DNA from 2 places in the Paenibacillus aurantius genome. Region 1 is predicted to be linked to the other one. Evidence: predicted binding sites of a transcription regulator. Region 1 holds the regulator's gene; the other holds the start of a gene.
What was found. Region 1 encodes LexA, which represses DNA repair genes until DNA is damaged. Its sites were predicted from a motif close to CGAACATATGTTCG; they were not measured.
Positions count from the first base shown of each region.

Region 1 (3,292 bases):
CCGTGTCTACGGAAAGCCAGTCCATAAAGTGCTCTAAATTCGCGTTAGGAGGACAACCCATTGCACCGGGTTAGGGCAAGTATAGAATTTGTCCCGGTCTAAGAGTAGTTCCTTCCAGATGATTAAGCTTCTTGATCTGCTGCATATACGAACGCACGCTCTCTCCCTTAGGAGCGTTCTCCTGGGCAATGCTCCAGAGCGTATCCCCCTTAATTACATCCGTCATTTTATGAGAAGCGGGAAGGGATTGCAGATCGTCGCTGCTCCCCGCGTATGCTTTAAAGAATAGGCCGAAGGAGAACGAAAGAGCTACGGCCAAAGTAAGAACAAGATAACGAATAGCCTTGCCCGAACGCTTATGGCTTACCGTCCCAGAACGCTTACTGCTTACCGTCTTCGTAAAGGAATTCACCGAAATCTCCCCCAAACATTTGTTCTGTTACGAGAATAACACGAACATGTGTTCAGGTCAACCATTTTTAGAACATTTGTTTCCCTTTTTGAGGAGAGCTGGATTTGTCGAAACTCGAACTAATGTTTGTACGAACTCCGGTTCTATGATATACTTTCCTTAATATTTCCTATTGGAGTGATGACTGTGAGCAAAATTTCCGGCCGCCAGCAGGCGATCCTGGATTTTATCAAAACCGAAGTGCGTGAGAAAGGCTATCCGCCTTCCGTCCGGGAAATCGGGGAAGCGGTCGGACTAGCCTCCAGTTCTACCGTGCACGGCCACCTCGAACGTCTGGAGAAGAAGGGTCTGATCCGCCGCGATCCTACCAAGCCGAGGGCGATTGAGCTCTTAGGAGAGGACAGCGAAGCCATGTTCTCCTTCTCGGTTGCCCGAGTCCCTCTGATCGGTAAAGTTACGGCAGGGGTACCCATTACCGCAACCGAGAATATCGAGGATTATTTCCCGCTCCCCATGCATTATGTCGGGGATGACAACGTCTTCATGCTTTCCGTCATCGGTGAAAGTATGATCGATGCGGGCATTCACAACGGCGACTATGTCATCGTCCGCCAGCAGCCGAATGCCAATAACGGCGAAATTGTCGTCGCCATGACGGAAGATGATGAAGCGACAGTCAAGACCTTCTATAAAGAGCGCGATCATATCCGCCTCCAGCCGGAGAATCCGACGATGGAGCCGATTCTACTTCAGAACGTAACGATTCTCGGGAAGGTCATCGGAATCTTCCGCGACATTCAATAGTAGGAACTCTACCAAGACCTGTGCCTCCTCGGCGCAGGTCTTTTTTGGCTGCACCGCTCTCTCCGCCCCCTATCGGCAAAACACGAAACCCCTTGGCCCGAAGGCCAAGGGGTCGTTTGCAAGCAAGATTAATAAAGGGTGATATACTGATCGCGTTCCCAGGAATGAACCTGGGTGCGGTACATGTCCCACTCGATTTCTTTCAGCTCATAGAAATGGGAAAGAGCATGCTCGCCCAGAGCGTCGCAGATCACTTCGTCGCGAATGAGCTCGTTCAAGGCCTCTTTCAAATCGGCCGGCAGGCTTGGGATGCCTTGCTCTTCTCTCTCTTCTTCGCTCATGACATAGATGTTGCGGTCGGTCGGAGCCGGCAGAGACATCTTGTTCTCGATGCCGTCCAAGCCGGCCTTCAACATAACGGCGAGAGCCAGATAAGGGTTGGCGGCCGGGTCCGGATTGCGCACTTCCACCCGGGTGCTCAGCCCGCGGGAAGCCGGGATCCGGATCATCGGACTGCGGTTGCTCGCCGACCAGGCCACGTAGCAAGGAGCCTCATACCCGGGAACAAGACGCTTGTAAGAGTTCACCGTCGGATTCGTGATGGCGGCGAACGAGCGGGCGTGCTTCAAGATTCCCGCCATGTATTGTCTCGCCTCATCGCTCAAGCCCAGCTTATCCTTCTCGTCGTAGAAGGCGTTCTCGCTGCCGCGGAACAAGGACTGGTGGCAGTGCATCCCGGAGCCGTTCACCCCGAACAGCGGCTTCGGCATGAAGGTCGCGTGCAGGCCGTGCTGGCGGGCGATCGTCTTGACCACGAGCTTGAACGTCTGGATCTGGTCGGCCGCTTTGATGGCGTCGGCATATTTGAAGTCGATTTCGTGCTGGCCGGGGGCTACCTCATGGTGGGAAGCTTCGATCTCAAAGCCCATTTCCTCCAGTGTCAGCACAATCTCGCGGCGGCAGTTTTCCCCGAGGTCCGTAGGGGCTAAATCGAAGTAACCGCCTTGGTCGTTAAGCTCCAGCGTCGGGTTGCCCTTCTCGTCGGACTTGAACAGGAAGAATTCCGGCTCTGGTCCGACGTTCATCGTCGAGTAGCCTTTATCGTTCGCTTCCTTCAGCACTTTCTTCAGAATGCCGCGAGGATCCCCGGCAAACGGAGTGCCGTCCGGCAGATAAATGTCGCAAATCAGACGGGCGATGCGGTCTTCCGCCACCCAAGGGAAAATGACCCAGGTGTCGAGATCCGGATACAGGTACATATCGGATTCCTCAATCCGCACATACCCTTCGATGGAAGACCCGTCGAACATCATTTTGTTGTCCAATGCCTTTTCCAGCTGGCTGACCGGGATTTCCACATTCTTGATGGTGCCGAGGAGATCCGTAAACTGCAGGCGGATGAATCTTACGTTTTCCTCTTTGGCAATGCGCAGAATATCTTCTTTGGTATATCCTTTGTTGTAACCCACTGTTAAATCTCCTCCCATGAATTAATGAAAAAATCGGGAAAGCTCTCCCTGAATCAGAGAAACCTGACCGGGACGCTTGCCGCTGATCAACTGCTGCTTGAGCATCTTGTGGAGCTGGGTTTCCGTCAATTCCTTGCGCTTCATCTCGGTTTGTTCGGTAATGACCGTCGCCTCCTCGGAATCACCCGATACCGGGAGCAGGACCTGTTTGATTCCGGCTATGTTTACGCCCTTCTCAATCAGATCTTTGATCTCAAGCAGCCGTTGTACGTCGATGAATGAGTACAAACGCTGGTTCCCGCCCGTACGGGCAGGCTTAACCAATTCATGCTGTTCATAATACCGAATCTGTCTGGCGGTTAAATCGGTTAATTTCATGACTATCCCGATAGGGAACAGCGCCATGTTCTTGCGCAATTCATCATTGTTAGCCATAGCCAATCACTCCTGTGACGGTTAGTCACATTTATTGTACCGTTATCCCATAAAGGTGTCAAGAAATGTGAGGTTTAATTACAATAATCCGCGTTTGGCCATATTCTCAAGAGCGCATAGAACCCCCAGCTTGGCGTGGGAATAAGTCAAGCCCCCCTGCATGTAGCCGATA
Region 1 covers NZ_CP130318.1:3,582,798-3,586,089, forward strand. Annotated here, with positions in the region: gene MJA45_RS16025 (LysM peptidoglycan-binding domain-containing protein) at 71-226, opposite strand; gene lexA (transcriptional repressor LexA) at 599-1,216, shown strand; gene glnA (type I glutamate--ammonia ligase) at 1,345-2,685, opposite strand; gene MJA45_RS16040 (MerR family transcriptional regulator) at 2,707-3,120, opposite strand; gene MJA45_RS16045 (methionine gamma-lyase family protein) at 3,199-3,292, opposite strand, start outside.

Region 2 (3,292 bases), 1.1 Mb from region 1:
CATCGATTGGCTGTTGACCGACGGAATCTTGTCGTCATCCTTGCTGTGGATAAACAGAACGGGACGCGGATAAACGGCGTCCGCTGCCGCCGAAACGTCCACGAGCCCCGGGTGGACGCCCACCAGCGGGGGAAGAATTCCCAAGATCAAGGGAGTAAACGGAAAGCTCGGAAGGTGGGACCACGCCGGCAGGTTCTCCTTCAGGTAGCGTTCGAGGTGGCTGAACGGGCTGTCCGCTATGACGGACGCGACCGACGGCTCCTCCGCGGCCGCCAGAAGGGCCGTACTGGCCCCCATCGAGAACCCGAGCAGCGCCGTCCGTCCCGGATGCTCCTGTTTCACCCAATCAATCGCTCCCAGCAGGTCCTGCTCCTCGTACTCGCCTACCGAGGTCAGGCTTCCTCCGGATTCGCCGGAATTGCGGAAGTCAAACATCACCACCCCATAGCCCTCTTTGATTATCGATTGGACCAGCGGCATGATGTGCGCGTCGTCTTGCAGACGGTTCTTCGAGTAGCCGTGGGCGATAATAACCGTCTTCCCGCCGGTCCCCTCCGCCCCTGGAAGAAACCAGCCCTTCAGAGAGATCTTGCCGTCCCGGCTAGGGAATGAAATCTTCTCGTAGGCCAGCCCGTAATCCGACGGCGTCTCGGTTAAAGGCTTCTTGGCGGGATGGGTAAGGCTCCATCCTACGTAAGTGGAAAGACCCGCCGCGCATAGCGTCAGGAGGGCAGCCAGCACGAGCGTGATTCTGACCAGCCTCCCCCGCCATACTCCGGCTGATCTTCTTCTCATGTCCATCCTGGTGACTACCATTATAAATTCACGGCCCCTTTATCTAATCAGCATCACATTTCCTGATTATAGCATGGAAGGACGGGGCCGTTTAGCGGGTAAGCAAAAAATCCTTAAGCCTTGTTTCGCACTTTCCTTTCAGCACCGACGGCATGATCACGCAGTGATGCTCATACCCTTTATGGCGGTACATCACATGGACATTCCGGTCCGCCGACATCTCTTCCAGCAGGATGCGGCAGCCGGTGCTCCTCAGCCTCTTGCGGATCCGGGCATGCTCGGCTTCCGCATACCGGGCGAGCTGCCCGGCCAGCTCCTCCCAGAACCGGTCGAGCTTGAACAGCCCCGTCTGCTTCCGGTCCCAGTCCAGCGCCTTTTGCAAGTACAGCGTCACTATGTAGTCGTGGATCCCCTGCTCGATTTCAAAATCCGGCATGCGATCACCTTACGGATAGATATAGTAGAAGCGCAGGATCGGCTTCTTTATTAGTATAGCGAACACACGTTCCTTTATTCAACCGGTAAAATTTTTCTTCCCTGGAGCCTTTTGATTTCTTGTCCTCAAACCGATATAATCAGGGGCAAGGCCGACTTACCGCGAGGGAGGAATTCAGGCATGAGGAAGAACCGCCGGCTGGATGCCGAAATCGAGTCCGTCAAGAAACACCTGGCCCTGATCGCGCACAAATACCAGTACAACTTCCGGCATCCCCAGGTGGTTGCCGTCAGCGAGAGGCTCGACCGCCTGATCCTCCGCCAAATGAAGCCCTAATGGAACGTGAAATCAAACTTACCTAATCATAAGAAAAGTCCCTCCCGCTAAACGGTGAGGGACTTTCTGCTGTTCTTGGCACTTGATCAACGAAGGGCGGCTTCCAAGCGGCGGAACTGAGCAGCCATGGCGAGCCTCCACGGAAGCAGCATGCCGTAGGCAAGCAGGAAGAACAGAGCACCCGTCTGCGGCAGGGTTACGTAACGCTCCACATAACTGTGCAGAAGAAGGCGGATCGCCAGCAGCACAAGCAGGATGACCACGAACGCCTTGGAACGCTCCAGGTAGATCTCCCGGCCGGATGGAACGAAACGCGACGTGCGGATCAGCGGGTAAGAGAAGAAGAGCGCTCCCGCCGCCCACGCCCCAACCGCCCACAGCCAAGGGATCCGCGTCATAGGGAACAGAAACATTAGAAAGCCCGAGCTCATGGCCAGAGGGGGGATGATTATTTTACGAAGGGTAACCGGCTTGGCGGCGCCCTTGATGCGATAAAGAATGACCATAACGGCAAACAGCGCCGATCCGACGGTGGATGTGGCCTGAAGGCCGGCTTGAGTCGGATGGATCATATGGCACGCCTCCCTTGTTTTCACTCCCTCTATTATATCATGAAGCGGAGAGGATTAGGAGGACATGCGGGAACAGCTTTCTATTGGAAGCGGCCGGCCGGGTTACTTGTAGCCCTTTCCTTTGGTAAGCATGCAGGGAACTCCTCTGCCCAAGGCTCCGGGCTGGGCCATGGCCTCCATATACCGGATGCCCCTGGCGCATTTATGCTTGCAGGCATGACACACATCGGACGTTACGATTTTCATGTTGAACTGGTTCCGGTCCACCGTCGATAGTTCTTTTTTCTTGCCCGTTTTCTTTGCCATGCCCAATCCCTCGCCCTTCATTTGTGATGGTACGATAGCCTATGCCGGGCAGGTGCCCATGGTGCAGGCACGACGGGCTTTTTTGGGTTAGGAGGAAGGGATTTTTTGAAATCAGACCCTCCGGCATGTTAAATTATAGAAAAACGGCCAAGCGCCGCACGGAGGATCCGTCCATGACCATCCGCATTGAAATGCTCGGCACGGGAAGTGCTTTTGCCAAGAAATATTACAACAACAACGCCCTCATGACCGGCGGGGATTATACGCTGCTCGTGGATTGCGGCATTACCGCCCCTTCCGCCCTCCACCACATGGGAGTCGGCCTCGAGAAGATCGACGGCATTTTCATCTCCCACACCCATGCCGATCATGTCGGAGGGCTCGAAGAGATTGCTTTCCGAATGAAGTTCGAACACGAACGTAAACCCGACCTGCTCGTGCCGGCGGGAATTCGCCGCTCTTTGTGGGAACATACGCTTAGAGGAGGGCTGGAGAGCCCGGAAGACGGGGCCGACAGCCTGGACGCTTACTTCCGCGTCATCGAAATTCCGGAAGAAACGGTTCATGAGGTGGCACCCGGCTTTACAATCGAGCTCTTCCAGACGAAGCACGTGCCCGGCAAGCTGAGTTACTGCCTCATCGTCAACGGAGGGCTGCTTTATACGGCCGACACCCGGTTTGACCGCGGGTTAATCCGGTATGCCTACCACGAACGGGGCTGCCGCCATATTCTGCACGACTGCCAGCTGATCACGCCGGGGACGGTTCATGCCACACTCGAAGAGCTTCTTACCCTTCCCGAAGACATTCAGAAATCCGTGCTTCTCATGCATTACGGAGACAACAT
Region 2 covers NZ_CP130318.1:2,489,201-2,492,492, reverse strand. Annotated here, with positions in the region: gene MJA45_RS11290 (alpha/beta hydrolase) at 1-795, opposite strand, end outside; gene MJA45_RS11285 (YhjD family protein) at 887-1,231, opposite strand; gene MJA45_RS11280 (aspartyl-phosphate phosphatase Spo0E family protein) at 1,412-1,567, shown strand; gene MJA45_RS11275 (CcdC family protein) at 1,654-2,139, opposite strand; gene MJA45_RS11270 (hypothetical protein) at 2,242-2,445, opposite strand; gene MJA45_RS11265 (MBL fold metallo-hydrolase) at 2,571-3,292, shown strand, end outside.
Region 2: a site for LexA is predicted at 1,291-1,304, ahead of MJA45_RS11285 (YhjD family protein). Genes of this name have one in related genera too.